4 regions of the Streptomyces griseus subsp. griseus genome follow, and region 4 is predicted to be linked to each of the others. Evidence: riboswitches for the same ligand, from Rfam matches in the RefSeq annotation. Region 4 holds a riboswitch; each other region holds the start of a gene.
What was found. A riboswitch is a leader RNA that binds a small molecule or an ion and turns the genes downstream of it on or off. The one in region 4 is predicted to bind cyclic di-AMP.
Positions count from the first base shown of each region.

Region 1: another riboswitch for cyclic di-AMP. It lies ahead of D6270_RS32165 (transglycosylase SLT domain-containing protein); the one in region 4 lies ahead of D6270_RS21165 (C40 family peptidase).
Region 2: another riboswitch for cyclic di-AMP. It lies ahead of D6270_RS18115 (M23 family metallopeptidase); the one in region 4 lies ahead of D6270_RS21165 (C40 family peptidase).
Region 3: another riboswitch for cyclic di-AMP. It lies ahead of D6270_RS12640 (transglycosylase family protein); the one in region 4 lies ahead of D6270_RS21165 (C40 family peptidase).

Region 1 is NZ_CP032543.1:7,181,032-7,188,844, forward strand. It holds gene D6270_RS32145 (helix-turn-helix domain-containing protein) at 1-746, opposite strand, end outside; gene D6270_RS32150 (hypothetical protein) at 937-1,548, shown strand; gene D6270_RS32155 (SpoIIE family protein phosphatase) at 1,633-4,245, shown strand; gene D6270_RS32160 (FAD-dependent oxidoreductase) at 4,261-5,622, opposite strand; cyclic di-AMP (ydaO/yuaA leader) riboswitch at 6,071-6,261, shown strand; gene D6270_RS32165 (transglycosylase SLT domain-containing protein) at 6,265-7,095, shown strand; gene D6270_RS32170 (GMC oxidoreductase) at 7,242-7,813, shown strand, end outside.
Region 2 is NZ_CP032543.1:4,039,536-4,047,348, forward strand. It holds gene D6270_RS18085 (hypothetical protein) at 61-651, shown strand; gene D6270_RS18090 (DEAD/DEAH box helicase) at 891-3,197, shown strand; tRNA gene D6270_RS18095 (tRNA-Lys) at 3,449-3,525, shown strand; tRNA gene D6270_RS18100 (tRNA-Met) at 3,774-3,847, shown strand; gene D6270_RS18105 (MerR family transcriptional regulator) at 3,951-4,697, shown strand; gene D6270_RS18110 (PP2C family protein-serine/threonine phosphatase) at 4,842-6,113, shown strand; cyclic di-AMP (ydaO/yuaA leader) riboswitch at 6,324-6,476, shown strand; gene D6270_RS18115 (M23 family metallopeptidase) at 6,488-7,531, shown strand; gene D6270_RS18120 (aldo/keto reductase) at 7,690-7,813, shown strand, end outside.
Region 3 is NZ_CP032543.1:2,775,013-2,782,825, forward strand. It holds gene D6270_RS12610 (NAD(P)/FAD-dependent oxidoreductase) at 1-301, opposite strand, end outside; gene D6270_RS12615 (arsenic resistance protein) at 688-1,686, opposite strand; gene D6270_RS12620 (Ppx/GppA phosphatase family protein) at 1,763-2,716, opposite strand; gene D6270_RS12625 (DUF501 domain-containing protein) at 2,713-3,327, opposite strand; gene D6270_RS12630 (FtsB family cell division protein) at 3,410-3,880, opposite strand; gene eno (phosphopyruvate hydratase) at 3,974-5,254, opposite strand; gene D6270_RS12640 (transglycosylase family protein) at 5,602-6,318, opposite strand; cyclic di-AMP (ydaO/yuaA leader) riboswitch at 6,324-6,521, opposite strand; partial or broken gene D6270_RS33805 (transglycosylase family protein) at 6,812-7,809, opposite strand.
Region 4 is NZ_CP032543.1:4,660,069-4,667,881, reverse strand. It holds gene D6270_RS21175 (peptidoglycan DD-metalloendopeptidase family protein) at 1-877, shown strand, start outside; partial or broken gene pcrA (DNA helicase PcrA) at 962-3,402, opposite strand; cyclic di-AMP (ydaO/yuaA leader) riboswitch at 3,662-3,828, shown strand; gene D6270_RS21165 (C40 family peptidase) at 3,827-5,038, shown strand; gene D6270_RS21160 (hypothetical protein) at 5,119-5,472, opposite strand; gene D6270_RS21155 (C40 family peptidase) at 5,738-6,838, shown strand; gene D6270_RS21150 (GNAT family N-acetyltransferase) at 6,879-7,637, shown strand; gene D6270_RS21145 (LuxR C-terminal-related transcriptional regulator) at 7,690-7,813, opposite strand, start outside.

The DNA.
Region 1 (7,813 bases), 2.5 Mb from region 4:
GTCTCACCCGCGTGCACCGCGCCGAGCGCCTTCGCCCAGCCCTCCGCGTCGGCCTCGGCCGGTGGCGGGGGGACAGCGCCCGGGGGACGGGCGACGAGGTAGGCGTGCCCGCAGCCGTACCGCCAGACGTGGTCGTCGGTGGTCCAGGTGAACGGGGGAGCGGCGGGCCGCGCCACCGGGGCCGGTGGCGCGGGGCGATCCGGCCGCGAGGGGTCGCCGAAGGCCACGATCAGCACGAGGGCCAGGACGGCGACGGCGGCACAGGCGGTGAGCGGCGGCACCCACCGGCGTACGGAGGGGGAGCGGGGCCCTGGGGGTGCGGGGTCGGGTCGGTGCTCGTCGCGGTGTACGGGCGAGGGCGCGGGCGACGGCGGGTCGCCGAGGGCCTCCGGGCCCGCGGGGTCCAGGGGCTCCGCAGCCGTCGGGTCCGGGTCCTCCTGGCCCGCGGCCACGCCCAGGACCCCCGCCTCCTGCCGCTCCACCCGCTCCGCGTCCGCCCGCAGCCACAGGAGGTGAAGGGCCTGTCGTTCCTCGCCCGTGCGGCCGCACAGGCGGGCCAACCGCTCCACCGGGGCGAACTCCGCCGGTACGGTCCGGCCCGTGCAGTAGCGGTGGAGCGTCGAGGCGCTCACCCCGACGCGGCGGCCCAGGGACGCGTACGTCCGGCCCGAGCCCTCCCTCAGCTCCCGCAGCCGCTCCGCCAGAGCCTCCCGTGCGGGCTCCTCGCCCGTTCCGTGCTCGCTCACCACCCGATCGACCTCCCTGGCCGTTCCGGGGCGCGTTCCACCCCACCGAGAACACCCACGTCACCGGGGGTGGGACGGTTCCGGGCCGGGCGGAACCCGTGTCGTGCTTGTCGCCGCCCGGAGACCCGGCCCACGCTGGTGCCGCACCACCCGGTCCGACCGATCGACCACCTGAACGGGGAGTTCATCCATGCGCACCACCCGCACGCTCCGCACCGCGCTCCTGACCGCCGCGGTCGCGGGGCTCGCCGTCACCGCACTGCCCACGGCCCCCGCCTCCGCCGCGTCCGCGCCCAAGTTCCTCTCCGCCGCGCAGTGGCCCGCCTCCCACACCCCCTGGACCGCCGGGCCGGTCCGTAAGGGCCTGCCCGAGGACGGTTCCCTCTGCACGGCGGGGACCACCCCGGCGAAGGGCACCCGCCACCGGGACTTCCGTACCGAACTGGACACCGGGGCCCGGCAGACGATCACCGTCGCTCCCACCACCGCCGAGGCGAAGGCGCTCGCCACCGAGCTGCGGACCGCGCTGGCGGCCTGCCTGGACCGGCTGAAGGAGCAGGACCCCGGCCTGGAGGGGGTCAGCCGGTACCACGGTCGGGTGAACGTGGCGGAGGGCGCGCACATCTACAGCATCGACACCTCCCACCCGGAGGCGGGCTCCACCGACATCGGCCTCCACGCGGTCGGCCGGGACGGCCGCACGGTGACCGTCCTGGAGTGGGGACAGCTGGGTGACCTGGACGGCGCCCCGCTGAAGGGGTTCAGGAAGACGGCCGGAACCGCCGTCGCCGAGCTCCACTGAGACCCGTCGGCGGACCGGCCGGCACGGGGTTCCGGCCGGTCCGCCGACGTGCGCGGCCCCCGCCCCCGGGAGCATGCTGGCTGTGTGACCCGGCACGATGCGACCCGGCCCACCCCGTCCCCCGGAAGCGGGGCCGCGGCCGGGCGAGACGGAGGCGGCCGAGTACCGGACGAGCTGTCCCTCGTACTCGCGCAGGCGGTCGTCAGCGCCGTCGAGTCCGCCGGGGGGTACGCGGGGGGCATCTACCTCCGCACCGGTACGCCGGGACTGCTGCGCCTCGCCGCCCTCGCCGGACTGCCGGGGCCGCTGTTCCGGCCCTGGTGGCGGATGCATGTGAACCGGCCCTTCCCCGTCTCCGAGGCCTACCGCACCGGACGGCCCGTCCTGCTCGCCGACGCGGAGGAGGCCATGCGGCGCTTCCCCCAGCTGATGGCCGGGCTGCCGTTCCCCTTCGGCTCGCTCTGGGTCCCGATCACCGGCCCGCAGGGCAGCATGGGCGTGATGGCCGTCCTGCGGGCCGCCACCCCGGGCGAGCAGGTCGACCCAGCCGACGGGGAGCGGCTGCTGGGGCTCGGCCGCCGGCTCGGCGCCGCGCTCACCGACCTGGACGCGCGGTCCCTTCCCGTCGTCTGGGAGAAGGAACCGATCCCCGTCCAGCTGCCGGCCGCCCCCGCGCCCCCGGTGCGGGTCGGCAGCTTCGACTGGGACCTGCACTCGGGCTCCCTCACCGCGGACGACGACCTGTGCGCGATCTTCGGCACCGAGCCGGCGGAGTTCCCCGGCACCGTCGACGCGCTGGCCGAACGCCTCGTACCGGAGGACGTGTACGGGCTGTGGGCTCTGGCCCGGCAGGCGGTGGAGTCAGCGGATCCGGTGGTCCGCCGGATGCGGCTGCGCGGCCCCGACGGCCGGTACCACCTGCTGGAGCTCTCGGGCCGCTGGACGCACCCGGACGGGGAGAGCGCCGAGAGCCACCTGAGCGGCTTCGTCGTCGACTTCGGTGCGGGACCCGTCATCGCGGAGGCGGCGGACCGGCTGCCCCGGGGGATCGTCTCCCTGGACCGGAGCGGGCGCCTCACGTACGCCAACGCGCTCGCGGAGGAGCTGCTGGGCCGCTCACGTGCCGAGCTGGTCGGCCATGTCGTCTGGGAGGCGCTGCCGTGGTTCGGGCATCCCGCGTACGAGGACCACTGCCGGGCGGCCCTGATCTCCGACGAACCCGTCCACTTCCTCGCCCGGCGGGCCGAGTCCGTCTGGCTGTCGGTCTCGCTGTACCCGGGTGACGACGGGCTGAGCGTGGTGTTCCAGGCCACGGAACAGCCCGCGTACACCCCCGGCTCCATCACCTCGCCGGGCCTGGGCATCGGCTCCACCGCCGACCGGTCCTCCGCGCTCTACCGGCCGGTCGCCCTGGCCATCGCGCTCACCGAGGCGGTCACCGCCCGTCAGGTCTCCGCCGTGGTCACCGAGGAGCTGCTCCCCGCGTTCGGCGGCCGGCAGCTCGCCATCTACCTGCTGAGCGAGCGTCACCTCCACCTGGCCTGGGAGACGGGGTTCCCCAAAGGGTTCCTCGACCGCTTCGACGGGGTCGGACTCGATGTCTCCATCCCCGGTGTGGAGACCCTGACCACCGGCCGCCCGCTCTTCTTCGAGTCCATGCAGCGCCTGGCCGACGCCTACCCGGGCATCCCGATGGAGACCGACATCGGGGCGCGGGCCTTCCTGCCGCTGATCGCCTCGGGACGGCCCGTCGGCTCGTGCATCCTCGGCTTCGACCGGCCGCGCGGGTTCAGCCCGGAGGAGCGCACCGTCCTGACCGCCCTCGCCGGGCTCATCGCCCAGGCCCTGCAACGCGCGCAGCGGTACGACAGCGAGTCGGCGCTGGCCCGGGGGCTCCAGGACGCCCTGCTGCCGCACGGGCTGCCGGAGGTCGACGGGGTCGACACGCTCGGGCGTTATCTCTCCGGTACCCAGGGCATGGAGGTGGGCGGCGACTGGTACGACGTCATCGAGACCGGCCACGAACTCGCCCTGGTCATCGGCGACGTCCAGGGCCACGGTGTATCGGCGGCCGCCACCATGGGACAACTACGCAGTGCGGTACGGGCGTTCGCCCTCAGCAACCACGATCCGCAGGAGGTGGTGAGCGGCACCAACCGGCTGCTCATCGATCTCGACCCGGGACAGTTCGCCAGCTGCTGCTACATCGCGCTGAACCCGCTCACGGGACGGGCCCGCGCCGTACGGGCCGGGCATCCCCAGCCGGTGCTGCGGCACCCCGACGGCCGGACCGAGGTGCTGGACCTGCCGGGCGGCATCGTGCTCGGCATCGACGGGCAGGCGACGTACCCGGTCACCGAGCTGCAACTCGACCCGGGCGATGTGCTGGCCCTGTTCACCGACGGGCTCATCGAACGGCCAGGGACCGACATCGACGAGGGCATCGAACGGCTGCGCGCCACCATCGCAGGGACCGGCTCCGTTCCGCTGGCCCAGCTGGCGGACCGGGTGACCGGGGAGGCCAGACAGGCCACGGACCGCCCCGACGACATCGCGATCCTGCTGGCCGCCCGCTGGACGCACGTCCCGGAGAAGGCGCCGCCGCCGCCGTCCCGGGAGACCGCCCCGCCGGGCCTGTGGCGGACGTTCCGCGGGCCGGGCCCGGGAGGCACGGCGAGTGCCCCGGACCCGGCCTGAGGAGTGAGCGCCTGATCAGGCGCCGGAGGCGTCGAGCATGCCCTCGCGCTCCACGACCTTGACGCGCTCACGGCCCTGCGCCGCGCCGAGCGCCTGCTCGTGGGCGTCCAGCTTGTGCCAGCCCTCCCACGTCGTGTAGCGGACGTTCCGGCTCTCCAGGAAGGCCTCGACGGCCTCCGGGGCGGGCGTCGAGGGCTCGGGCAGACGGCCGGCGGCGCGGTCCTCCAGCAGGCAGGCGACCGTCTCGTTGGCGTCGCCCTTGGTGTGGCCGATCAGACCGATCGGGCCGCGCTTGATCCAGCCCGTGACGTAGACCGAGGCCATGTGCTCGTCACCGGCGATGACGCGTCCCGCCTCGTGCGGGACGGTGCCGGAGGCCACGTCGAAGGGGAGCTTGGGCAGCTCCTCCGAGTAGTAGCCGACGGCGCGGTAGACGCTCTGCATGTCCCAGTCGGTGAACGTGCCGGTGCCCCGGACGTTGCCGGTGCCGTCCAGCTCGGTGCGCTCGGTACGCAGCGCGGTGACCTTGCCGTCCTCGCCGAGGATCTCGACCGGGGACTCGAAGAAGTGCAGGAAGAGCTTGTGCGGGCGGTCGCCGACATCGCGGATCGCCCAGTTCTCCAGGGTCTGCGCGACCATGTTGGCCTGCTTGTTCTCCCGCCGGGTGGCGATGGAGCCCTCGTCGTACTCGATGTCCTCGGGGTTGACGATGACCTCGATGTTGGGGGAGTGGTCCAGCTCCCGCAGCTCCATCGGGCTGAACTTGGCCTGCGCCGGGCCACGCCGCCCGAACACATGCACCTCCAGCGCCTTGTTCGCCTTGAGGCCCTGGTACACGTTGTCCGGGATCTCGGTGGGCAGCAGCTCGTCGGCCGTCTTGGCCAGTACCCGGGCCACGTCCAGCGCCACGTTGCCGACGCCGAGGACGGCGACCTTCTCCGCGGTCAGCGGCCAGGTGCGCGGGACCTCGGGGTGCCCGTCGTACCAGGAGACGAACTCGGCCGCGCCGAAGGAGCCGTCCAGCCCCATGCCCGGGATGTCGAGGGCCCGGTCGGCCTCGGCACCGGTGGAGAAGATCACCGCGTCGTAGAAGGAGCGCAGGTCGTCCAGGCCGATGTCGTCGGGGTAGCTGACGTTGCCGAAGAGGCGGATCTGCGGCTTGTCCAGCACCTGGTGCAGCGCCTTGACGATGCCCTTGATCCGGGGGTGGTCGGGGGCCACGCCGTAGCGGATCAGACCGAAGGGCGCGGGCATGCGCTCGAACAGGTCGATCGAGACCCCCGGGTCCTGGCAGACCTCGGATTTGAGCAGCGCGTCCGCAGCGTAGATACCGGCAGGGCCGGCTCCGACAATGGCGACGCGGACGGGGCGTGTCATGGCGTGGTGATCCTTAAGGCGGGCGAACGCGGGCAGGTACAGCGTACGTCGGAGGTAAGGGTTGGCTTACTAGTCTCCACCCCACACCGTAAGCCCTGGCCCGGCGAGGACCCCGACCCGGCCTACGGAACCGCCCGATAAGTCCGTTTCTGCTGTTCGGTATGGGTGATTTCGGCCTTTTGCTCTTCTCTTCCATAAAGGAGCTATTGGGCCTCTTGGGTTATTTTGACCGCAGCCGTTTCGGCCACCTCTGTGCGAAGTGGTGAGCGTCACGTCCGGGGGTGCGGACGCAGAAGTGGAGGGTCCGGTTCCCTTCTGTGCGAAGAAAGTTGACGACGCGGCGGAACGGCCGGATCCGGGAATTCCTGAATTCGATCTTGCGGAGAAAGGTCATCCGTAATTCGGGGCTTGTTCTGTCCGTCGCTTTTCGCCTACGGTCACGCTCAATCCGGATGGAACGCCGAATCCTGCCGCCGTCCGGGAAACCGAAACCCACTCACGTACGGCAGGAGCGGGGGACCCAGGTAAGCCGCCGGTCCGGTATCCGGAACGGCTAGGGGTGAAGTCGCATGTCCGTGCGGCCAGACATCTCCCGTCTGAACCCGACAGCTCACCTCGTAGGCGCCGGAGAGGAAATTCCCCATGCCCGCACAGGGTAAGCACCGCCGTCCCAAGTCCGTCTCGCTGAGCCGTGGCATCGCGGCCGTGACCACGGGTGGAGCCGTTCTGGCCCTGCCGGTGCTCGGCGCCACCACCGCGTCCGCCGCTCCCGCGCACTCCGTCGCCGCGGAAAAGGCGGTGGTTCCCGTCTCCGTGACCGCCCAGGCGAATTCCGTGACGAAGGCCGCGGCCGTCAAGCATTCCGTGGTGTCCGGCGAAACGCTTGCCAAGATCGCCCGTGAGCATTCCGTGAGCGGCGGCTGGAAGAAGCTGTACGAAGGCAACCGCAAGGTCGTCGGCGAGAACCCGCACCTTATTCACCCCGGTATCACGCTGACCATCGGCGCCAAGGCTGCCGCCCCGTCAGACGCCAAGGCGAGCAAGGCTTCCGAGGCGGCCGCCCGCACCGCGCCGGGCGAGCGCGCCGACCGCTCGGAGCGCACCACGGCGGCCCCCGCCGCCGCTCCGGCCGCCGCCGCTCCCGCCACGTACACCAACGACCTCGATGGCTGGATCAGGGAGTCGCTGGCCGTCATGGCCCAGCACGGCATCCCCGGCACCTACGAGGGCATCCACCGCAACATCATCCGCGAGTCCTCCGGCAACCCGAACGCCATCAACAACTGGGACTCCAACGCGGTGAAGGGCACCCCGTCGAAGGGGCTCCTCCAGGTCATCGACCCGACGTTCCAGGCGTACCACGTGCCGGGCACCTCGACCGACAGCTACGACCCGGTCGCCAACATCACCGCCGCGTGCAACTACGCCGCGGACCGGTACGGGTCGATCGACAACGTCTTCGGCGCCTACTGATCCCCGTACGCACAGACGGAGGGGCCCCGGACCGCCTGGTCCGGGGCCCCTCCGGTGTACCGGGAAGTTACCACCAAGTTTCTAGTGACTTACCGCGCGATCGCCAGTAGAACCTGTTGCACTCTGTCGAGAGTGAGGGATGTCACATGAACGACACTACCCCGCACGACAACGCCCCCAAGGGTGTATCACGTCGAAGGTTCATCACTGGAACAGGTTCTCTTCTCGGGGTCGCGGCGCTCGCCGGGCCCACCACCCCGGTCTGGGCCGCACCCCGTGCGGCAGCGGCCGCCATCGGCTCCGGAGCCCATGTGCCGGTGCTGGTCGTCGGGACCGGCTACGGCGGCTCGGTGGCCGCCCTCCGGCTCGCCCAGGCAGGCACGGACGTCCACATGGTCGAGATGGGCATGGCCTGGGACACCCCCGGCGCGGACGGCAAGATCTTCGCCAACACCACCAAGCCGGACGACCGCTCCTTCTGGCTGCGGACCAGTACCAAGCAGCCCCTGAGCAACTTCCTCGGCTTCCCGATCGACAAGAACGTCAACCGCTACACCGGGATCCTGGACGCCGAGGAGTTCGCCGGCATCACCGTCTACCAGGGGCGCGGAGTCGGAGGCGGGTCGCTGGTCAACGGCGGCATGGCCGTCACGCCCAAGCGGGAGAACTTCGCCGCCATCCTCCCGTCGGTGAACGCCGCGGAGATGTACAGCACGTA
Region 2 (7,813 bases), 620 kb from region 4:
GCACGCGACAGCCCACCCCGCTCCCCGCCCCCGCTCTGCCCCGCCCCGGAGGTGCCACCCGTGCGCAAGTTGTCCGCCCCTGTCCGCTGGGCAGCCGTCACCGCGCTGACGATCGCCGCGTCCACCGGCTGTATGAGCGTCGGTGACGACGGCGCGAGGCCCAGCCCCTCCGGTTCCTCCGACTCGAAGGGCCGGACCGCCGACCCGGACGACGAGACGACGGCCGGATCCGGCGAAGCCGGACACCGTGGGGGTGACGCCCACACCCACTCCGACGGCGACTCCGCCGACCGCAAGAACCCCAAGGGGAAGCCGAGTCCGGAGGCGTCCGGGAGCGCCGTGCCGTCGGACACACCGAAGGGCGCGCGCCCCCAGCCCGGTGTCCCCCACCCCCCGCGCCCCGGTCAACCGGCGGCCCCCACACCTTCCACGCCCGGCCCCGGGGAGCCACCGCCGGTCGTGCCGGAACCGCCCGCCCCGCAGCCGTCCCCCGACCCGGACCCGGACCCCGAACCGGAGCCCACCGAACCCTCCGAACCGCCCCCTTCCGCGTCGCCGGCCGCGCAGCTGCGGACACAGTCGATGGGGGGCACGGGGGAGGGCAGGCCGTTGCGGACACCGGAGGCATCACCGCAGGTCAGGCCGGTGTAGCCGGAGCGGGAAGAGGGCCGGGTTGCGCAATGTGGGTGAGAGTGCGTATGGTGGTAGATCGTTTGATCCCATTGCCCGGCGCCGACACAGAAGAGCGCCGTGTGGCGCGTACTCTCCCTTGCCGTGGCTGGACCGCATTGAGGCGGTCGAAATTGCGAATCACGGAGTTACGGGCGCGTGCCGAGACTCCGGAAGGTTTCGCATTTCGCATGTCAATTTCCAGTTCTGACCACACCGTCATGCCCGAGAACATCGACAACGCCGAGCTCGCCGAGCTCGTCGAGGCCGCTGTGACCGAGGCCCCTGCCGGCGCCACCGCCGCAGCCGGGAAGGCTCCGGTGGCTGAGAAGGCGGCCGAGAAGTCCGTCGCCGACTTCATCACCGAGGACAAGCCGGCCGCCAAGGCCGAGGCCCCCGCCAAGACCGAGGCCGCTGCCGAGGCCGAGACGGACGAGGCCCCCGTGGCGGAGACCGACGCCGAGCCGACCATCACCTTCGGCGACCTGGGCCTGCCCGACGGCATCGTCCGCAAGCTCGCGCAGAACGGTGTGACCGCCCCCTTCCCGATCCAGGCGGCGACCATCCCGGACGCCCTGGCCGGCAAGGACATCCTCGGCCGTGGCCGTACGGGCTCCGGCAAGACGCTCTCCTTCGGCCTGCCGCTGCTGGCCTCGCTCTCCGGTGGCGCCACCGAGAAGAAGAAGCCGCGCGGCATCATCCTCACCCCGACCCGTGAGCTCGCGATGCAGGTCGCGGACGCCCTCCAGCCGTACGGCGACGTGCTCGGCCTCAAGATGAAGGTCGTCTGCGGCGGTACGTCGATGGGCAACCAGATCTACGCGCTGGAGCGCGGTGTCGACGTCCTCGTCGCCACCCCGGGCCGACTGCGCGACATCATCAACCGTGGCGCGTGCTCGCTGGAGAACGTCCAGGTCGCCGTCCTCGACGAGGCCGACCAGATGTCCGACCTGGGCTTCCTGCCCGAGGTCACCGAGCTGCTGGACCAGATCCCCGGTGGGGGTCAGCGGATGCTCTTCTCCGCCACCATGGAGAACGAGATCGGCACGCTGGTCAAGCGCTACCTCTCCAACCCGGTGACGCACGAGGTCGACAGCGCCCAGGGCAACGTCACGACCATGTCGCACCACGTCCTCGTCGTGAAGCCGAAGGACAAGGCGCCGGTCACCTCCGCCATCGCCGCCCGCAAGGGCCGCACGATCATCTTCGTCCGCACCCAGCTGGGCGCCGACCGCATCGCCGAGCAGCTCATCGAGTCCGGTGTGAAGGCCGACGCGCTGCACGGCGGCATGACCCAGGGCGCCCGTACGCGGGTCCTGGAGGACTTCAAGAAGGGTTACGTCAACGCGCTCGTCGCGACCGACGTGGCCGCCCGCGGTATCCACGTGGACGGCATCGACCTGGTCCTGAACGTGGACCCGGCCGGAGACCACAAGGACTACCTGCACCGCTCGGGCCGTACCGCCCGGGCCGGCAAGTCCGGTGTCGTCGTCTCGCTGGCGCTCCCGCACCAGCGCCGCCAGATCTTCCGCCTGATGGAGGACGCGGGCGTCGACGCCTCGCGCCACATCGTCCAGGGCGCGGGCGTCTTCGAGCCGGAGGTCGCCGAGATCACCGGCGCCCGTTCGCTCACCGAGGTCCAGGCCGACTCCGCGAACAACGCCGCCAAGCAGGCCGAGCGCGAGGCCGCCGACCTGACGAAGCAGCTGGAGCGCGTCCAGCGCCGCGCCGTGGAGCTGCGCGAGGAGGCCGACCGCCTGGTCGCCCGTGCCGCGCGCGAGCGGGGCGACGACCCGGAGGCAGCGGTGGCCGAGGTCACCGCCGAGGCGGAGGCCGCCCTGGTGGCCGCCATCTCCGTCCCCGAGCAGCCGGCCGCCCGCGAGGAGCAGCGCCGCGACGAGCGGGGCAACTACGAGCGCCGCGACAACCGCGGTGGCGACCGTGGCGGCTACCGGGGCGGCAACGACCGTCGTGACGACCGCCCGTCGGGTGGCTTCCGCTCCGGTGGTGACCGTCGTGATGACCGTGGTGGCCGTCCGTTCGAGCGTCGTGACAACGACCGCCCGTCCTTCAACCGTGACCGTCGTGACGACCGCCCCTCGGGTGGCTTCCGCTCCGGTGGTGACCGTCGGGATGACCGTGGTGGCCGTCCGTTCGAGCGTCGTGACAACGACCGCCCGTCCTTCAACCGTGACCGTCGTGACGACCGCCCCTCGGGTGGCTTCCGCTCCGGTGGTGACCGTCGTGATGACCGTGGTGGCCGTCCGTTCGAGCGTCGTGACAACGACCGCCCGTCCTTCAACCGCGACCGTCGTGACGACCGCCCCTCCGGCGGCTTCCGCTCCGGTGGCAGCGACCGCCCGTTCAACCGTGACCGTCGTGACGACCGCCCCTCGGGTGGCTTCCGTTCCGGTGGCAGCGACCGCCCGACCGGCCGTCGTGACGACCACCGCGGCGCCAACACCGGTACCAACACCGGCACCTTCGGCCGCCGCGACGACAAGCCGCGCTGGAAGCGCAACGGCTGACCCCACCCCGGCCGACTCCCGGCCGGTGAGGTCCGCCTGACAGACCGGCAGGGCCCGTACGCCACCGAACCGACTCGGTGACGTACGGGCCCTGTTGCTGTTCCCTCACTGCTCCCCTCGCCGCTCTCCAGGGGCGCGAACCGGCGTGAAAGGGACGCGACGGGGGCGCGGTCGGGGCGTGACGGGGCCCGACACCGATACCGGATCGGCTGCTGGGATCGGGCGGGCTATGCTCGTGGGTGATGTTGCACGGGCCGTTAGCTCAATTGGTCAGAGCAGCGGACTTTTAATCCGTTGGTTGTGGGTTCGAGTCCCACACGGCCTACCACTGGACCCCGGGCCAGAGTGTTTCTCTGGTCTGGGGTCGCTGCATGTTCGGGTGCGTTCCGGGCGCTCGCTCCACGCCTCGGGCCCGGTGCGGCCACGGACGCCAGGCTCTCGTCGGACGGACCGCCCCGCAGCTCGGCGTACCTGGCGGTGTGCGGCAGCCGCGCGCCACCCCTCATCGACGATGCGCGAGGGGGCCGGGCAGTGGTCGGAGTGGCCGCTCCGATGGCGTAGAGTGGTGTTTACCGACGCGGGGTGGAGCAGCTCGGTAGCTCGCTGGGCTCATAACCCAGAGGTCGCAGGTTCAAATCCTGTCCCCGCTACTGAAGATCCAGGCCCGGTACGCAGACCGCGTACCGGGCCTGAGTCGTTCCCCGGTGTTTCCGGGTTGACCTTGACGCAGCGTAAAGATCTAGCGTTTCCGGCATGGAGTGGTCCATCCAGGAAATCGCCAGGAAGGCCGGCACCACGAGCCGCACGCTCCGGCACTACGGGGAGCTCGGTCTCCTCGTGCCGAGCCGGGTCGGGAGCAACGGCTACCGCTACTACGACCAGGACGCCCTCGTCCGGCTGCAGCGGATTCTGCTGCTGCGGGAGCTGGGGCTGTCCCTGCCCGCCATCAAGGGGGTGCTCGAAGGGCAGCGGGACACGGCCGTGGCGCTGCGGGCGCATCTGCGGCTGCTCGAACAGGAGCAGGCGCGCATCGGGCGGCGGATCGCCTCGGTGCGGACCACTCTCCACAGGACGCAGGAGGGGATGGAACTCATGGCCGAGGAAGTGTTCGACGGGTTCGACCACACCGCTCATGAGCGGGAGGTGACCGAGCGGTGGGGGCGTGAGGCGTACGAGGAGGGCGACCGCTGGTGGCGTTCGCTCGGGGAGAGGGGGAAGCGGGCGTTCCGGGACGAGCACGAAGCCATCGCGCGGGACTGGGGGGCGGCCAAGGAGGCCGGGGTGGGTGCCGGCAGTGACGTGGCACAGGAGATCGCCCGGCGGCACTGTGCGTGGCTGTCCACGACGGTCGCTCCCAGCCGGTCGTACGTCATCGGGCTCGGCGAGATGTATGTCGCCGATCCGCGCTTCGGAAAGAACTACGATCGATACGGGGACGGCACCGCCGCCTTCGTACGGGATGCACTGACGATCTACGCGGGACAACGGCTCTCCGGCTGACCACGGGGAGCGCAGGGGTTCCCGGCCGCTTTCCCCCTATTTGGCCGACGACGAGTCGCCGCACGGCGCGGCTCCGGGAAGCCTGGACGGGGCGCGGTACCGTCCGCAGCCGTGGCCGGACCGGGCAGGAGTGCACAGGTGGGGATGGCGGAGAAGGGGCGTGGACGCGTGACGGGGAGCTTCGGCCTCCCGGGGCGCGGGCTGTCCGGCTCCGGGCGGGTGAAGACCGGTTCCGGGCAGGGTAAGGCCGGCTCCGCGGGGCGGGGGAAGCCGGTGGTGGCCCGGAGCGTCGGGACCCGGCGGTTCGTCCGGCTGCTGCCGGTGCTGCTGATCTGCGGCGGGCTCCTCTTCGACTCGATCGCCCCGCCCAACTTCACCGCCGTCCCCATCTTCGTGGCCGCGCCGCTGATCGCCGCCCCCTTCTTCTCGCTCGCCAGCACCATCCGTACGGGCGTGGCCGCGGTCCTCTCCGTCATCGCGATGCGGCTCTCCGACGGGACGTCCACCCAGGTCGTCCCGGTCATCGAGATGATCACGGTCCTCACCGCCGCCGCCCTGGCCCTCGTCATCAACGGGGTCGTGCGCCGCAGCAACGAGCAGCTGGCCTCGGCGCGGGTCATCGCGGAGACGGCCATGCGGGCCGTGCTGCCGACCCCGGCGGAGCGGATCGGTGGGCTCCAGGTGGCGGCGCGGTACGAGGCGGCGCAGGCGGACGAGTTCGTCGGCGGGGACCTGTTCGCGGTGGCGGACACCCCGCACGGCGTACGCCTGGTCGTCGGGGATGTGCGTGGCAAGGGGCTGGACGCCGTGGAGGCGGTGGCGGTGATCATCGGGGCGTTCCGGGAGGCCGCCGAGCAGGAGCGGTCCCTGGAGGGCGTGGCGCAGCGGCTGGAGCGGGCGCTGGCCCGGGAGGGGACGCGGCGGTACGGGCTGGACGCCATGGAGGGGTTCATCACCGCCGTGCTGGCCGAGATCCCGCCCGGTTCGGCCTCGCTGCGCCTGGTCAACCGCGGCCACCCCGAGCCGATCCTGCTGCACGCGGACGGGGCTCTGGAGGTCCTCGCGCCGTCCGTGCCCGCGATGCCGCTGGGGATGGACCTGGGGGTGTGGCCGGACCGGTCCGACGAGTGGGAGCTGCCCGGCGGCTCGACGCTCCTCGCCTTCACGGACGGGCTCTCCGAGGCGCGGGACGCGAGCGGGGTCTTCTACGATCCGGCGGCCCGGCTGCGCGGCCGGATCTTCCCCGGCCCCGAGGAGCTGCTCTCGGCGCTCACCGACGACGTACGGCTGCACACCGGGGGCCGGTCGACGGACGACATGGCGCTGCTCGCGGTCAGCCGGCCGGCGGAGGGGCAGGCGCCGCGGCGTACGACGGTGAAGATCGTCGGCCGGGGCGATGACACGGTGCGTAACTGAAGAGCATCGCTCCGCATAACAGTTGACACACCATCAGAAAAAGAGGTGTGGGCGAGGGGTCGTCAAGTCGTCCGATTCGGGCCGCTTGTGGACGGTAAGTCCCTGCTGGAGTCGTTAATGATCAACACGAACAGCTTGGAATCGGGCCCGTCCGTCTATTAACGTTCGATAACGCAGCGCGGTCGTCCCAGCCGTCGTCAGAGACGGCGCCGTGCGCGAGCGCCGAATCCCGCAAGGGAACCGGGGAACCACCTACATGGGGTGAATCGGACGCCTGTGTCTCGTGAGAGGCGGAGGGGCCCGTAGGAGACCTTCCTGCTCCGAACCCGTCAGCTAACCCGGTAGGCGAGAAGGAAGGAAAGGAGCGCGCCCACGTGGCGTCCAACCAGCCTGCCCCTGAGGCCCCGTCACCCTTCACTGCCGATGGCCTCGGTGGTCCGGAGCGGACGTGGGAGGAGTGGAACCCCACCGCGGAGTCCGTCCGCCCCGTGCGCGGCAAACACCGCGTGGCCAAGCAGCGCGGCCTCGCCCGCAGCTCCACCGTCCTCGGGGTCGGCGTCATAGCGGCTGTCGGCGCGGGTGGCATGGCCACCGCCCAGTCCAAGCCCCCGGTCTCCATCTCCCTCCCCGATTCCATCGCGGACAACCTCCCCGACGCCAAGTCCCTTCCCGGCGTCGGGGCCTTCATGTCCGACGAGGCCGAGGCCGCCCCGGTCACCGCCGCCCCGCTCACCACCGCGGGCATCACGACCGCCGAGGCCGACCAGGGCACCACCGACGCCGGTGAGGCACTGCGCGCCCGCATCCTCCAGCAGGCCGAGCAGCAGCAGGCCAGCGCCGACGCCGAGGCCGAGGCCGCCGAGGAGAAGGCCGCGGCCGAGAAGGCCGCCGCCGACGCGAAGAAGCAGCAGGACCAGGCCGAGGCCAAGGCCAAGGCCAAGATCGCCGCCGAGAAGAAGGCGGCGGAGGAAGCGGCCGCGAAGAAGGCCGAGGAGGAGCGCCTCGCCAAGCTCCGCGCCAGCTACACGCTGCCCACCTCGTCGTACACGCTCACCTCGACCTACGGCCAGTCCGGCGCGATGTGGTCCTCGGGCCAGCACACCGGCCTGGACTTCGCCGGGGCGGCCGGTTCGCCGCTCAAGGCCGTGCACAGCGGCACGATCACGTCGGCCGGCTGGTCCGGTTCGTACGGCTACCGCACCGTCCTCCAGCTGGAGGACGGCACCGAGCTCTGGTACGCCCACCAGTCCTCGATCGACGTCTCGGTCGGCCAGAAGGTGAGCACCGGCGAGACCATCGGCCGCATGGGCGCCACCGGCAACGTGACCGGCGTCCACCTCCACCTGGAGGTCCGCACCGCCGGCGGCTCGGCCATGGACCCGGCCGCCTGGCTGAACAGCAAGGGCCTCTCCGTCTGAGACCTGGGTACGTCGCTCGTCGCCGTCCCTTCGCCCACCCCGGCAGCCCTGACGCTCACCCCCCGACGTCAGGGCTGCCGGTCTCTCCGGTGGGGTACGGGGGAGTACCTGGCCCAGCCATGGAATATGTGGCTCCGGCGCCGCCGTTGAACACCCACATGACTTCTCTGCGCCCCCTCGGCAGCTCCGGCCTCCAGGTCTTCCCCCTCTCCCTCGGCGGCAACGTCTTCGGCTGGACGGCGGACGAGGCCCAGTCCTTCGCGGTCCTCGACGCGTACGCCG
Region 3 (7,813 bases), 1.9 Mb from region 4:
CCTCGCCGACGAGCGGCGCGACCGTGGCGACCTTGCGGTCCTGGTCGATGGTCGTGACACGACCGGTGAGAACCTCAGCCTTGGGCAGCACGCGTCGCAGCGGGACGACGACATGCCGAGGCGAGATGCTGCCTGCGGCAGCTTCGGGGAGGAAGGGCTGGTACGTCATGTACGACCGCGGGTCGACGACCGTGACGGTCGCCTCTCCGTATCGCATCTTCTTCAGAATGCGACGAGCTGCGTACAGGCCTACGTACCCACCGCCTACAACGAGGATCCTGGGACGCTCCGTGGTGCTCATGCCATCGAGTATCCACCTCGCCCCAGGGGGGTGCTCGTGAGCCCCTTCACAAGGATTCATCCCCCTCTGCTACACTTCGCCGCCCACGTGACCCAGGTCATGACCCCGCAGGGGAACCGCGACGCCCCGGGAAACGTTCCTGACCGCCTGTGAGCTGGCCCTTGGCCCTCCAGGAGCGCCGCATCGCCCCCCTTCTTCACATGTACGCAACACCCCCGGAACGCGCCCGTACGCCTTCCGCAGAGACCCTCGTAGGGCCCGGACGGCCCTTGCGGGTCCGAACTGCGCCCAACAGGGCCGAATTCCTTGTGAAGAAGTTCACGAACTTCGTCGCGGCGTGTCCCGGGAAGGGTCCCCCGAGCGGCCGACCGGGGCCGCCCACGGGCTCAAAGGTGCAGGTGACGCTGCGGCTGAGCGGGCAGCAGCCGGGGCACGGCCCGCACGTAGAGCACCATGCCGACGACCTCGACGAGGGTCTGCGTGACCACCACGACGGCGGCGATCGCGTACGCGTCGGGGAGGGACAGCGCGAGCGGAAGCACCACCAGTGAGTTACGCGTCGCCCCACTGAAGACCACCGCCCGCCCCCCGGGCACGTCCAGCCGGAAGAGCCGGGCCACCGCCTTCCCCGCGAAGGCCATCACCACCAGGAACCCGGCGTAGAAGGGGACGACCGCGGCGACGTCGGTGAGGTTCCCGCCCAGCTTCGGCACCTGGGAGGCGACGACGGTCGACAGGGTCGCCGCCATCAGCGGGACCATCGTCGTGGTGGCCGCGTCCGACACCTTCCGCCCGCTCTCCCGCCGCCCCGCCCAGGCCTGGAGCCCCCACGCCAGCGCGAGCGGGATGACGATCAGGACGACGAACGCCTCCAGGAACGGCCCGGCCTCCACGATGTCGGCAAGCCCCGAGCCCAGGAACGCGTACAGGAAGACCGGCAGCAGCACCATCTGCGCGACCAGCAGGACCGGGGTCACGGCCAGCAGCCGGCGGGCCGAGCCCCCGGCGAGACCGCTGAAGACGATGACGTAGTCGACACAGGGGCAGAGCAGCACGAGCAGCACACCCAGGCGCAGCGCCCGGTCGTCCGGCAGGAACGTGAACAGCGCGGCGACCACGAGCGGCACGACGGCGAAGTTCACCACCAGCGCGGCGGAGAGGAACCGCCCGTCCCGCAACGAGCGCAGCAGCTCGGCCGCCGGGACCTGAAGGAAGGTCACGAACAGCAGCGCGCCCAGGACGGGGTTGATCAGCTGCTCCAGCCCAGGTCCGGCGGCGGGCGCCGCCAGGCCGAGGAGGGCGCCGAGGGCCATCGCGGCGAGATAGACGGCCACCTGGTGGTGCTCCATCACCTCGACGGCCCCGCGCGGTGCGTCGCCGGTCATGTCGTACGCCCCCTGGGCTGTTGAGCGGCACCGCGGGCGAGACCGTCGAAGCCGTCGAGGCCGGTCGCCCTGAGCGTTACCGAGGGTCCTCTGCCGCACTCCAGGCGATGCCGTCCAGGATGTCGTGCTCGCTGACGACGACCTCGTGCGCGCCCGTCCGCTCCATCACGGCGAGCAGGACGAGGGCGCCCGCAGCGATCACGTCGATGCGGCCCGGGTGCATCACGGGGATCGCGGCGCGCTCCTCGTGGGTGGCCTGGAGGAGGTGCTCGGTGATCGCGCGGACCTGGCCTCGGGAGACCCGGGAGTGGTGGATGGCCTCGGAGTCGTACTCCGTCAGCTCCAGCGCGATCCCCGCGATCGTGGTGACCGTGCCCGCCAGACCGACCAGCGTGGCCGCCTCGGTGAGCGGCACGGCCTGGGCCGCCACGTCCAGGGCGGCCTCGACGTCCGCACGGACCGCGGCGACCCGCTCGTGGGTGGGCGGGTCCACCACGGCGCCGTCCACGGTCAGATGACGCTCGGTCATCCGTACGCAGCCGATGTCCACGGAGCGGGCCGCCTCGACCTCGTCCGAGCCGAGCACGAACTCGGTGGAGCCGCCGCCGATGTCCACGACCAGGTACGGCTTCGCCAGCTGGTCGCCGCCGGTCAGCTCCTTGGTGGCGCCGTCGAAGGAGAGCTGCGCCTCCTGGTCGCCGGTGATCACCTCCGGCTCCACACCCAGGATGTCCCGGACGCCGGAGACGAACTCCTCGCTGTTCTCGGCGTCGCGGGAGGCGGAGGTGGCCACGAAGCGGACCCGTTCGGCGCCCAGCTCCTCGATCACCCCGGCGTACTCGCGGCAGGCCGCGAAAGTGCGCTCCAGCGCCTCGGGGGCGAGCCGGCCCGTCTTGTCGACGTCCTGGCCGAGACGGACGATCGTCATCCGCCGGTCCAGCTCGGCGAAGGAGCCGGTGGCGGGGTCCGCGTCGGCGACGAGGAGCCGGATGGAGTTCGTGCCGCAGTCGACGGCGGCGACCCTGGTCATGCGCCCTGCCCTTCGGTGGAGCCGTCGGCCGGGCGGAAGGCGAAGTGGCCGCCGTCCCCCTCCTCCACCGTCCAGCCGTCGCCTTTGGCCGGCGGTGTGCACGGCGTGACGCACGCGCCCTTGGCCCACCACTCCGGCAGCATCGCGATGGCCTCGTCGCCCAGCGGGTTCACCCCGGGCCCGGCGGCCAGCGAGTGGCCGACCAGGACGTGCAGGCACTTCACCCGGTCCGGCATGCCGCCGGCGCTCGGGAAGCCCTCCAGGACCTCGATGGCGTCGCGGCGGGTGATGTAGTTCTCGTGCGCGGCCCGGTAGGCGGCGGCCAGCTCCGGGTCGGTCTCCAGACGGGCCGTCATCTCCTTCATGACCCCGTTCGCCTCCAGCGTGCCGATCGCCGAGGCCGCCCGGGGGCAGGTCAGGTAGTACGTCGTCGGGAACGGCGTGCCGTCCTCCAGACGGGGCTGGGTCTCCACCACGTCCGGGTTGCCGCACGGGCAGCGGTGCGCGATGGCGCGCAGGCCGCGCGGCGGGCGGCCGAGCTGCTGCTCGAACGCGGCGATGTCCGCGTCGGTGGGCTTGGTGGACTCGGTCTGCGGAGGGGGCGTTTCCATGCCTGCCTTGGTTCTGCTCGGAAGCTCGTCGGAGGGAAGAAGGGAAGGGTCGTGGGAGGGGAGGATCGTGGGCGAGGGGGCGTCAGTCGCGGTCGGCGCCGTCCACGCCGTCCCAGACGTTGGAGTGCCAGGGGCGGTGGCTCGCGCCCTGATCCCCTCGGCGGTCCTGCGCCGCTTCGGGGTCGGCCACGGTGTAGCCGGTCTCCCCGGGGAGTACGTAGTGGAGGTGCTGGCGGGCCAGACGCATGATGTACGCGTCGTCCTGGAGCCGCGCCTTCTCGTCCCGCAGCTCCTCGGTGCGCTGCTCCGCCTGGCGCGAGAGCCGCTCCTGCTCGGCGATCTCGTCGCGCTGGGAGACGTACTGACGCATCGGGTAGGCCAGCGCGACCACCAGGGAGCAGACCACCAGCGCCAGGAACGCGGCCCGGCCGGTGAGCCGGGAGCGGCGCGCCTGACGGCGGTTCTGGGATCGGTACACGCGGGCCGCGGTCTGCTCGCCGAGCAGCCGCAGCCTGGTCGCGGTGGAGAACCTGTCCCGGTCCTTCCCGGCCATGTCTCCCGCCTCCCCGTTACGCACGTCCGTCCCCGCACACGGTACGGGACCGGGTGCGGGGACGGGCGGAGGCTACCGTCCTACGACTGCGGGTCAGCCCTTGAAGCGCGGGAATGCGGAGCGGCCCGCGTACACCGCGGCGTCGTCGAGGATCTCCTCGATACGCAGCAGCTGGTTGTACTTGGCGACGCGGTCCGAGCGGGCCGGGGCGCCGGTCTTGATCTGGCCACAGTTCACGGCGACGGCGAGGTCGGCGATGGTGACGTCCTCGGTCTCGCCGGAGCGGTGCGACATCATGCACTTGAAGCCGTTGCGCTGGGCCAGCTCCACGGCGTCCAGGGTCTCGGTCAGCGAACCGATCTGGTTGACCTTGACGAGCAGGGCGTTGGCGGAGCCCTCCTCGATACCGCGGGCCAGGCGCTCCGGGTTGGTGACGAAGAGGTCGTCGCCGACGATCTGGACCTTGGCGCCCAGCCGGTCGGTGATGACCTTCCAGCCGGCCCAGTCGTCCTCGTACAGCGGGTCCTCGATGGAGACCAGCGGGTAGGCGGAGACGAGCTCCTCGTAGTACTCGGTCATCTCGGCGGCCGAGCGGGACTTGCCCTCGAACTCGTAGACGCCGTCCTTGTAGAACTCGGAGGCGGCGACGTCGAGGGCGAGCGCGATGTCGCGGCCCGGGACGTAACCGGCCTCCTTGATAGCCTCGACGATGAGGTCCAGGGCGGCGCGGTTGGACTCCAGGTTCGGGGCGAAGCCGCCCTCGTCGCCGAGGCCGGTGGACAGGCCCTTGGTCTTGAGGACCTTCTTCAGCGTGTGGTAGACCTCCGCGCCCCAGCGCAGGGCCTCGGAGAAGGACTCCGCGCCGATCGGCGCGATCATGAACTCCTGGATGTCCACGTTGGAGTCGGCGTGCGAGCCGCCGTTCAGGATGTTCATCATCGGAACGGGCAGCAGGTGCGCGTTCGGGCCGCCGAGGTAGCGGAAGAGCGGCAGGTCGGACGCCTCGGAGGCGGCGTGCGCGACGGCGAGCGAGACACCGAGGATGGCGTTCGCGCCGAGCGAGGCCTTGTTCTCGGTGGCGTCCAGGTCGAACATCGCCTGGTCGATGAGGCGCTGCTCGGTGGCGTCGTACCCGACGAGCTCCGGGCCGATCTGCTCGATGACGGCGAGGACGGCCTTCTCGACACCCTTGCCCATGTAGCGGTTGGGGTCACCGTCGCGAAGCTCGATGGCCTCGAACGCACCGGTGGAGGCGCCGGACGGAACGGCAGCACGGCCCGTGCTGCCGTCGTCGAGGCCGACCTCGACCTCGACCGTGGGGTTGCCCCGGGAGTCGAGGATTTCCCTGGCTACGACGACGTCGATGGACGGCACGAGGCATCTCCTTCTGGGATATGACGCTGGTTGTGCAGGGTCACTGTGGCCTTGCGACACGAGCCTAACCGGCCTGGCCGCGTCAGTCGGCCGACCGCCCGTCTCCTGGGACGAAAAAGGACCCAAGGACCAGCATCACGGGACAAATCTCTAGAAATCTACTGGGTAGTAACAAGCAGTGGCGGCGCGCTGCCGACAAGAAGTGAACGGATCGGCCCGCCCGCCGGCGCCCCTCGCACCGAAAGACCCCGGCCCGACGCGCACGGGGGGAGTAGCGCGCCGGGCCGGGGAGCCGTGCGAGGGAGGGTGCCGCCGGACCCCCTCCCTCCGGGGAGGAGAGACGGCTGTTACTTCAGGTGGAGCTGCTGACCCGGGAAGATCAGGTCGGCGTCCTCGACGATGTCGTCGTTGAGGTTGAAGAGCTTGCTCCAGCCGCCCTTGACACCCTCCTTCTGAGCGATCTTGCTCAGGGTGTCGCCGGACTTCACCTTGTACTCGCCGTCGCCCTTCTTGACCTTCTCACCGGTCGGGGTGGTGACGGTCTTCTTGGAGCTCTCGGCCTTGGGGGCGGCCGGGGCGGTGCGCTGCTCGCTGCGCGTGGTGGGCTGCTCGGCCTTGCGCTCGGGCTGCGCCTGCTGCGGCTTGCTCTGCGACTGGCCGGAGCCGGTGTTCACGCCCGGGTCCACACCGTCGTTGGTGAGGCCGCCGGCGCCGGCGCACGCCCAGGCACCCGGGCCCTGCAGGGCGAGGAGCTTCTCGGCGGTGGCGATCTGCTGGTCCTTGGAGGCCAGGTCGGCGCGGGAGGCGTACTGCGTACCGCCGGCGGCGGCCCAGCTGGACTGCGAGAACTGCAGTCCGCCGTAGTAGCCGTTGCCGGTGTTGATGGACCAGTTGCCGCCGGACTCGCACTGGGCGACGGCGTCCCAGGTCGAGACGGAGGCGGCGGAAGCGTTGGTCGCGCCCATCAGCGGGACGGCGACGGCTGCACCGGTGATGCTCGCGAGGGTGGCGAAACGGACGGTCTTCGAGGGGCGGCGGTGCTTGGCCTTGCTGTTCAGCAGCATGGAACGGATCTCCTCACCGACGCCTACGAGGTGAGCTGTCGGGTTCGGGCTGATGAGTTGCCCGGTCGCGCGACCTTGCGCACGACTTCACCCCAAGCCGTTCCCGTACGTCCCCGGCTTCGAAGGAGCTGTCCTCCGAAGGGGCCGTACGGACCCGGCGGCCTACCTGGGTCCCCCGCTCCTGCCTACGGCGCTTACGCGTCTGTTCCCTTCGACCGACGGCAGGATTCGGCGTGACGGTCGACGGGGCCCGCGGTGCGAGCGGTTCCGACCGTAAACACAGGCAACCCCGACATTCAAAGATGGACATAATGGCCCAATCGGCGCTTACTTGCCCACCCTGATGGACCGTTTCCGCAGGTCGGAGGGGATCTGCGCCGAGCGGGCGGACGCAACACGCCAGTTGAAGCAAAGAGACCCATGTCTCACTTACGCATAAGTGGACATAGGCCTCTGAACTACCCGCGATTTTGGGGTGTTTTCCCGAATTCGATCAGTTGGCGGCAGGCACCTCGGCGCCCTGCTCGGCACCCGCCTGACCGGCCTGGTCCAGCCCCAGATCCAGGCTCTGCCCGGGCAGGATCAGGTCCGGGTCGGAGCCCAGGAGATCCTTGTTGGCCTCGTACAGACCGGTCCAGCCCTGGGGAAGTTTCTGTGCGTCAGCAATCGCCCAGAGGTTGTCCCCGGGCTGCACGGTGTAGCCGCCGTCGGCGACCGCGCCGCCGTCCCGTGCGTCACCCTCGCCCCGCGAGGCGTGCCGGCCGGACTCGCGGGGGCCGTCCCCTGGTCCACCGCGCCGGTCTCCTCGGGGGCCGGGGCGCCCCGGTGCTTGCCGCCGGTGCGGTCGGCGCCCTGGGAGGGCTGCGAGGCGTCGGGGGACTCGACGTTTCCGGTCCCGCCGGTCTTGCCGGTCTCCCCGGCCTTCCCGGTGGAGGGCTTCGCGGAAGGCTTCGCCGAGGGGTCGAGGGCGTCGCCGCCCCCCTTCTCGCCCTTGCCCGCCTTGTCGGAAGTGCCGCTCTCGCCCTTTTCATCCGCTTCGTCCGCCGGGGCGGTCGTCGGGTCCTCGGTGGGGTCGGCGGAGGGCGTGGTACCGGGGTCGACACCGGGGAGGCTGCCGTCCACCGCCAGGCCGGAGATCACCGCGCAGCTCGGCCAGGCCTGCGGGCCCTTGTCGTCCAGGACCTTCTCGGCGACGGATATCTGCTGGGCACGGCTGGCGAGGTCGGCCCGCTCGGCGAAGGCGGTACCGCCGTACGCCGACCATGTCTCCTGCGAGAACTGGAGCCCGCCGTAGTAGCCGTTGCCGAGGTCGGCACTCCACATGCCGCCGCTCTCGCACTCCGCGACCCGGTCCCAGGTGGTGGCGTCGGCCGCGTGTGCGCCTGCCGCGCCGAGGAGCGGGATGGCGATGGCCGAGCCGGTCACGCCCGCGGCGACGACGATGGCGGGTGCCTGACGAGGGCGGCGGTGTCTGCCGTTCGCGGAGCCCATGGGG
Region 4 (7,813 bases):
CGGCCAGGAGGCCGGTCACGACGAGGGCCTCGCCCCGCACCCGGAAGCCGCCACCGCGACGGACGACGGCGACACCTCCGGCCCCGCCCCGCTCTCCGTGGACCGCACCGTCGTCCGCACCCCCGGCCCGCGCAACCGGGCCCGCCGCCGCAGCCCCGCCAAGCGGTCCGCCCTCCTGACCGTCGCGGTCCCCTCCGCCTGCGTGATGAGCGTCGCCGGTATCGCGGCCGCCTCCGTCAGCGGGATCAGTGACGACGACAAGCAGGAGAAGACCACCTCGCTGGCCATCGCCGACCCGAGCACGGTCAAGCCGGTCGCCGCGAACAACAAGCTGGACAGCCAGCTGGAGCAGCTCTCCGAGGGCAGCGACGACTTCCGCCAGCGCGCGAGCCGCACCCAGGAGCGCATCGACCTGAAGCAGCGGCAGGTCGAGGAGAAGAAGAAGCGCGAGGAGGAGGCCGCACGCCGCGAGGCGCTGCGCCCCAAGTTCGTCCTGCCGGTCAAGCAGCACGGGCTCAGTGCGTACTACGGCCAGGCGGGTGTCAACTGGATGTCCGTGCACACGGGCATCGACTTCCCCGTCGGCTACGGCTCCCCGGTGATGGCCGCGACCGACGGCACCGTACGCACCCAGTACAACAGCGCCTACGGCAACATGGCGATCGTGACCATGGCCGACGGCACGGAGACCTGGTACTGCCACCTCAGCAGCACCAAGATCCGCTCCGGCCCGGTGAAGGCCGGCGACGTCATCGCGTACGCGGGCAGCTCCGGCAACTCCACCGGTCCGCACCTCCACTTCGAGGTCCGTCCCGGCGGCGGCGCGTCGGTGGACCCGCTGGCCTGGCTGCGCAGCCACGGCGTCGACCCGACCTGACCGCACAGCGACACGACGAGAGGGGCGGGACGGCTTCACCAGCCGTCCCGCCCCTCTCGCGTACCTCGCCCCGCGCTCTCCCGACTACAGCTTCTCGACCGGTGCGTACCGCAGGAGCAGCTTCTTCGGACGCTCGTCGCCGAAGTCCACCGTCGCCTTGGCCTGGTCGCCGAACCCCTCGACCGCCGTCACCGTGCCGAGCCCGAACTGGTCGTGCGTGACCCGGTCCCCGACCACCAGCGTGACCGTGGGCCTCTCCGTGCCGCGCCGGGTCGCGAAGCCCGAGGGGCCGGAGCGGGAGCGCGAGGAGGAGAGCGAGGACGTGATGCCCGAGGTGGGTCCGGCGGGGGCGGCCATCGGGCCCTTGCGCTTCCACTCCAGGTGCGCTTCCGGGATCTCCTCCAGGAACCGCGAGGGCGGGTTGTACGAGGGCTGGCCCCAGGCGCTGCGCATGGCGGCCCGGGTCAGATAGAGCCGCTCGCGGGCGCGGGTGATGCCGACGTACGCCAGCCGGCGCTCCTCCTCCAGCTCCTTGGTCTGGCCGAGGGCCCGCATGTGCGGGAAGACGCCGTCCTCCATGCCGGTGAGGAAGACGACCGGGAACTCCAGGCCCTTCGCCGTGTGCAGGGTCATCAGCGTGATGACGCCGGATCCGTCCTCGTCCTCGTCGGGGATCTGGTCCGAGTCGGCGACCAGCGCGACCTTCTCCAGGAACTCCGCGAGCGTGCCGGTGCCCTCCTCGTCCCCGCGCTCCTGCTCGAACTCCAGGGCCACGGCGGCGAGTTCCTGGAGGTTCTCGATACGGGTCTCGTCCTGCGGGTCCGTGGATGCCTGGAGCTCGGCGAGATAGCCCGTGCGCTCCAGCACCGCTTCCAGCACGACGGCGGGTCCGGCGCCGGACTCGACGATCGTCCGCAGCTCCTCCATCAGCGTGTTGAACCGCTTGACGGCGTTGGAGGAGCGGGCCGCCATGCCGTACGCCTCGTCGACGCGGCGCAGCGCCTGCGGGAAGGAGATCTTCTCGCGCAGTGACAGGGCGTCGATCATGGCCTCGGCGCGGTCGCCGATGCCGCGCTTGGGCACGTTGAGGATGCGGCGCAGCGGGACGGTGTCCTCGGGGTTGGCGAGGACGCGGAGGTAGGCCAGGACGTCCCGGACCTCCTTGCGCTCGTAGAAGCGCACGCCGCCGACGACCTTGTAGGGCAGGCCGACGCGGATGAAGATCTCCTCGAAGACACGGGACTGGGCGTTGGTCCGGTAGAAGACGGCGACGTCGCCCGCCTTGGCGTCGCCCTTGTCCGTCAGCCGGTCGATCTCGTCGGCGACGAACTGCGCCTCGTCGTGCTCGGTGTCGGCCACATAGCCGGTGATGCGGGCGCCGGAGCCGGCGTTGGTCCACAGGTTCTTGGGGCGGCGGCTCTCGTTGCGCTCGATGACCGCGTTGGCGGCGGAGAGGATCGTCTGCGTGGAGCGGTAGTTCTGCTCCAGCAGGATCGTCTTCGCGTCCGGGTAGTCCTCCTCGAACTGGAGGATGTTGCGGATGGTCGCGCCGCGGAAGGCGTAGATCGACTGGTCCGCGTCACCGACGACGCACAGCTCGGCGGGGGCGTCGGCGGCCTCTCCGGAGGGGCCGACCAGCTCACGTACCAGCGTGTACTGGGCGTGGTTGGTGTCCTGGTACTCGTCGACCAGGACGTGGCGGAAGCGGCGGCGGTAGTGCTCGGCGACGTCCGGGAAGGCCTGGAGGAGGTGGACCGTCGTCATGATGATGTCGTCGAAGTCCAGCGCGTTGGCCTCGCGCAGACGGGCCTGGTAGAGCGCGTACGCCTGGGCCAGGGTCTTCTCGAACCCGTCGGCGGCCTGTCCCGCGAAGGTCTCCTCGTCGATGAGCTCGTTCTTGAGGTTGGAGACCTTGGCGGTGAAGGACTTCGGCGGGTAGCGCTTGGGGTCCAGGTCCAGATCGCGGCAGACCAGGGCCATCAGCCGCTTGGAGTCGGCGGCGTCGTAGATCGAGAACGACGAGGTGAAGCCGAGCTTCTTCGACTCGCGGCGCAGGATGCGGACGCACGCGCTGTGGAAGGTCATGACCCACATCGCGTTGGCGCGCGGCCCACCAGCTGCTCCACGCGCTCCTTCATCTCGCCCGCGGCCTTGTTGGTGAAGGTGATCGCGAGGATCTGCCCCGGGTGCACCCCGCGCTCGGCCAGCAGATGGGCGATGCGGTGGGTCAGCACCCGGGTCTTGCCGGAGCCGGCCCCGGCGACGATGAGCAGCGGGGAGCCGGCGTGCACGACGGCGGCGCGCTGCTCGGTGTTCAGCCCGTCCAGCAGCGCCGCGGCGTCGATCACCGGGCGCGGGTGACCGTCCCGGTAATACCCGTCCCGGGGCGGCGGGGGCGCGTCGAAGACACCCTCGAAGAGACCCTCCGGCACCGCTTCGGGTGCGTGGTCCTCCGGGGGCGGCGGCGGGCCGTCCTCCGTGGACTGGAGGCCGGTCAGGAAACTGTCGTCAAAGAGGCTGCTCATCGCCATCCGAGTCTAGGGGGCCGCACCGACAACGTTCGGCCGAAGGCCACAAGCAGCCATCCGGCCCCGTACGCACGGAGAGCGGACTTTCACGTTCCGTGAAGGAGTGCCCGGTCGGAGGGGGTGCGGGGACCCCGATCCGAAAAGGTCACGAAAATGTATCGGGCATATCGCTCATCCTTCTTCCCAGCGGTGCCACGCGTTGGCTAGCGTGCTGGGTCAGGTGATCCGTTATCTCCCTGAGACGAACCGCGTCTCACGGTCACCTCTGCCGAATCCGTGCCGCCCTCCCGGCGGTTCGGAACCGGGGACCCACACGCACAACCGGGGTGAATCGGTCCGTACCCTCGCATCCGGACCGTAGGACAGCCTTCCGTTCCGTCCGAACCCGACAGCTAACCCGGTAGGCGGTCCACGGAAGGAGATGCCGGTCTTGGCATCGCATCGCAAGCCGCGCACGAAGGTGCGCACCACCCCCGCCGTCGGGTTCACGACGGCCGCGCTGGCCTCTGTGACGCTGCTCTCCACGCAGAGCGCGACCGCCGCCCCCGCCGAGCCGAAGCCGGCCATCGAGGACGTCCAGAAGAAGGTCGACGAGCTCTACCGCCAGGCGGGCAGCGCGACCCAGCAGTACAACCGGGCGAAGGCCGCCTCCACCGCCCAGCGCGCCAAGGTCGACACGCTGCTCTCCGATGTGGCGAAGCGGACCGAGAAGATCAACGAGGCCCGCCGGGAGCTGGGGTCCTACGCGGCCGCGCAGTACCGCACCGGCGGTATCGCGCCCACCGCGACCTTCTTCCTGGCGGACGACCCGCAGGCGTACTTCGACCAGAACCAGGTGATGAGCCGGTCGACGGAGCGGCAGCAGAAGGCCGTCGACGACTTCCGTGCGCAGCAGGCGGCGGCGTCGAAGAAGCGCGCGGAGGCCGTGAAGAGCCTGGAGTCGCTCACCGAGACGCAGACCACCCTGCGCTCCAGCAAGCAGAAGGTGCAGACGAAGCTCACCGAGGCCCGGTCCCTGCTCTCGAAGCTGACCGCCGAGGAGAAGGCGCGGCTGGCGGAGCTGGAGCGCAAGAAGGAGGCCGAGGCCAAGGAGAAGGCGGAGAAGCTGGCCCGCAGGCAGGCCGCCGAGGCCAAGGAGCGCGAGGCGGCGGAGAAGAGGGCCCGCGAGGAGGCCGCCAAGGAGTCGGGCGGGGACAGCGGTTCCGGTTCCGGCAGCGGTACGGGTACGGGTACGAGCCCGGGGTCCGGTACGGGTACGGGGACCGGGGCGGGCGGCAGCTACGCCACGAAGGCCGAGAAGGTGCTGGCCTTCGCCCGCGCCCAGATCGGCAAGCCGTACGTGTGGGGGGCCTCGGGCCCGTCCTCGTACGACTGCTCCGGGCTGACCCAGGCGGCCTGGCGGGAGGCGGGGGTGACGCTGCCCCGGACCACCTGGGACCAGGTGAAGGTGGGCACGCGGGTCGCCACGTCGGACCTCCAGCCCGGGGACCTGGTCTTCTTCTACGACGACATCAGCCACGTCGGCATCTACAAGGGCGACGGGATGATGATCCACGCCCCGAAGCCGGGGGCGAACGTCCGCGAGGAGTCGATCTACTACATGCCGATCTACGGCAGCGTGCGCCCGGCGTAGTGCCGCCGAGGGGGCGGTCGCGTCGCAGCGGCCGCCCCGGGGCCCTTCAGGTGCTCAGGCCCCCAGGTCCCTCAGGCCCCTCAGGTCCAGAGGGTGGCGATGAAGATGTTGGCGGCCGTCAGTCCGCCGACCGCCGCGAACGCGCCCTTCTCGACCTTCTCCTCGTCCCGCTTGACGTAGACGAGCGCGAGGATGACGACGAGGAGCGCCAGCTTCACGCCGATCTTGATGTTGTTGACGGCCTGGTCGTCGGCCTGGTTGAGCCCGACCAGGGCGACGCCGGTGACCAGCATGGTGAGCGCGCCGTGCAGCATGGCGGGAACGAAGCGCGCGGTGCCCGCGCCCATGGCCTTCATCTGGGTCAGGAAGCCGCCCAGCAGGGAGGCGATGCCGATGATGTGCAGGGCGACGAAGACGCCGATGAGTGCGTTCATGGCTCCGGAGCCTAGCCATGGCCAGAGCATCGCCGATCAGTGAGGCAAGCCTTTCTTCGGCCCTTCGCCGGAACTGTCCGCCCCGCGCCCGAACCTGCCGGAATGATCAGTTCCGACTCCACATCGCCGGTCGTCCGCCGACGAAGAAACGTCACATCCGGGCAATAGCTGTCATGGCGAACCTTTTCCGTGCGCCCGGATTAGCGTCCCTGGCGGACCTGTCGGCATCCCCCGGCGGGCAGCCGACAGGAAGGATGCCGCCCCCGTGGCCGCGCACCGGAAATCCGCTCACCGGAAACCCAAGCAGCGCCCCTTCACCGGCCCTGCTGCCCGCACCGCCGCCACCCTGGCGCTCGCCGGGGCAGCCACCGCCACCTCGGCCACCGGCGCCGGCGCCGCACCCGCCGAGCCCGCACCCACCGCCGCCCAGGTCCGGGCCAAGGTCGACCGGCTCTACCACGACGCCGAGGTCGCCACCGAGAAGTACAACGGGGCGAAGGAGAAGGAGGCGGCCGCCACGAAGGCGGTCGACACCCTGGCCGACGAGGCGGCCCGCCGCACCGACCGCCTCAACACCGCACGCCACACGCTCGGTTCGATGGCCACCGCCCAGTACCGCACCGGCGCGCTGGACCCCGCCGTACAGCTGGCGCTCTCCTCGGACCCGGACAGCTACCTGGAGCGCGCCGCCCACCTGGACCGGGCGGGCGACCGGCAGGCGAGCCTGCTCAGCTCCATCCGGCGCCAGCTCTCCGGCATCGCCCGGGTCAAGGCCCGCGCCGACCAGGAGACCGAGGCGCTCGCCGCCCGCCGTGCCGAGTTGCAGGAACACCGCACCGCGATCCGGACCAAGCTGGCCGACGCCCGCTCGCTCCTGGCCACCCTCACGGCCGCCGAGCGCGCCGCGTACGAGCGCTCGGCCGACGCGGCCCACGGCGGCGGCCCCGCGGCCCCCGCCGCCCGCTCAGCCACCCACGCCGACCGCTCGGCGCCCCGCGCCCCGGTCGCCGCGCCCAACTCCCGGGCTGCGCGGGCCGTCTCCTTCGCGCACGGGGCGATCGGCAAGCCGTACGTCTGGGGCGCGACCGGTCCCAACGCCTTCGACTGCTCCGGCCTGACCCAGGCGGCCTGGCAGGCGGCGGGCGTCAGCCTGCCCCGCACCACCTACACCCAGATCAACGCCGGGCAGCGGGTCTCCCGCTCCGAACTGGCCCCCGGCGACCTGGTCTTCTTCTACTCCGGCATCAGCCATGTCGGGCTCTACATCGGCGGCGGCCAGATGATCCACGCCCCGCGCCCCGGAGCGCCGGTGCGGATCGCGCCGATCGATCAAATGCCTTTCGCCGGAGCGACCCGGGTGGCATAGTCCCCGGCGCCGGTCCCTCTCCCGCCGAAGGAAACCCCGTATGCCGATGGCGAACTCCGTCCAGGACTACGCCCGCACGCTCACGCTGCGCACCTCCACCCACTACCGGGTGGGCCCGTTCACCGTCCGGTACAACCCGGGCTGGGGGCTGAAATACGCCAACTTCGCCATCCCCGACCAGGACGCGGAACCCACGGCGGACGAGGTGGCGTCCCTGGTCGCGGCGTTCCGGGAGCGGGAGCGGCTGCCGCGCCTGGAGTTCCTGCCCGCCTGGGCCCCGGCCGTCGAACCGGCCCTGCTGGCCGCCGGGTTCACCGTGGAGAACCGGGCCCCGCTGCTCGTCTGCGACCGCGACGGCCTCCGTCCGCCGAAGCCGGTCGACGGCCTCCGCATCGCCGTGCCCACCACCGGGACGGATTTCCTCGACGCCGCCCGCGTCCAGCACCACGGCTTCGGCGGCGAGGGCGAGCCGGAGCTGGGGACGATCACCTGGCTGCGCACGGCGGCGGCCGGTGACGGGGTCGCCGCACTGGCGGTCCTGGACGGCGCACCGGCCGGGGCGGGCGGCTGCTCCGTCCCGATCGACCGCCTCAGCGAACTGGTCGGCCTCGCCGTCGCCGCCCCCTTCCGCCGCCGGGGCATCGGCGCCGCGCTCTCCGCGTGGCTGACCGAACGGGCCCTGGACCAGGGGTGCCGGGCCGTCTGGCTGGAGCCGGGCGACGCCGACGTGGAACGGATCTACGCGAGCATCGGCTACCGCCGGGTCGGCGAGAAGGTCAACATCTCGCTGCCCCTCTGAAGCCGGAGCGCGGCTGAGCGATGCCCGGCCCGCACGGCCCGCCCCGCTCGGCTCAGACCAGCCGTCGCGCCGTCGCCCACCGGGTCAGCTCGTGCCGGTTGGAGAGCTGGAGCTTGCGCAGCACCGCCGAGACATGCGACTCCACCGTCTTCACCGAGATGAACAGCTGCTTCGCG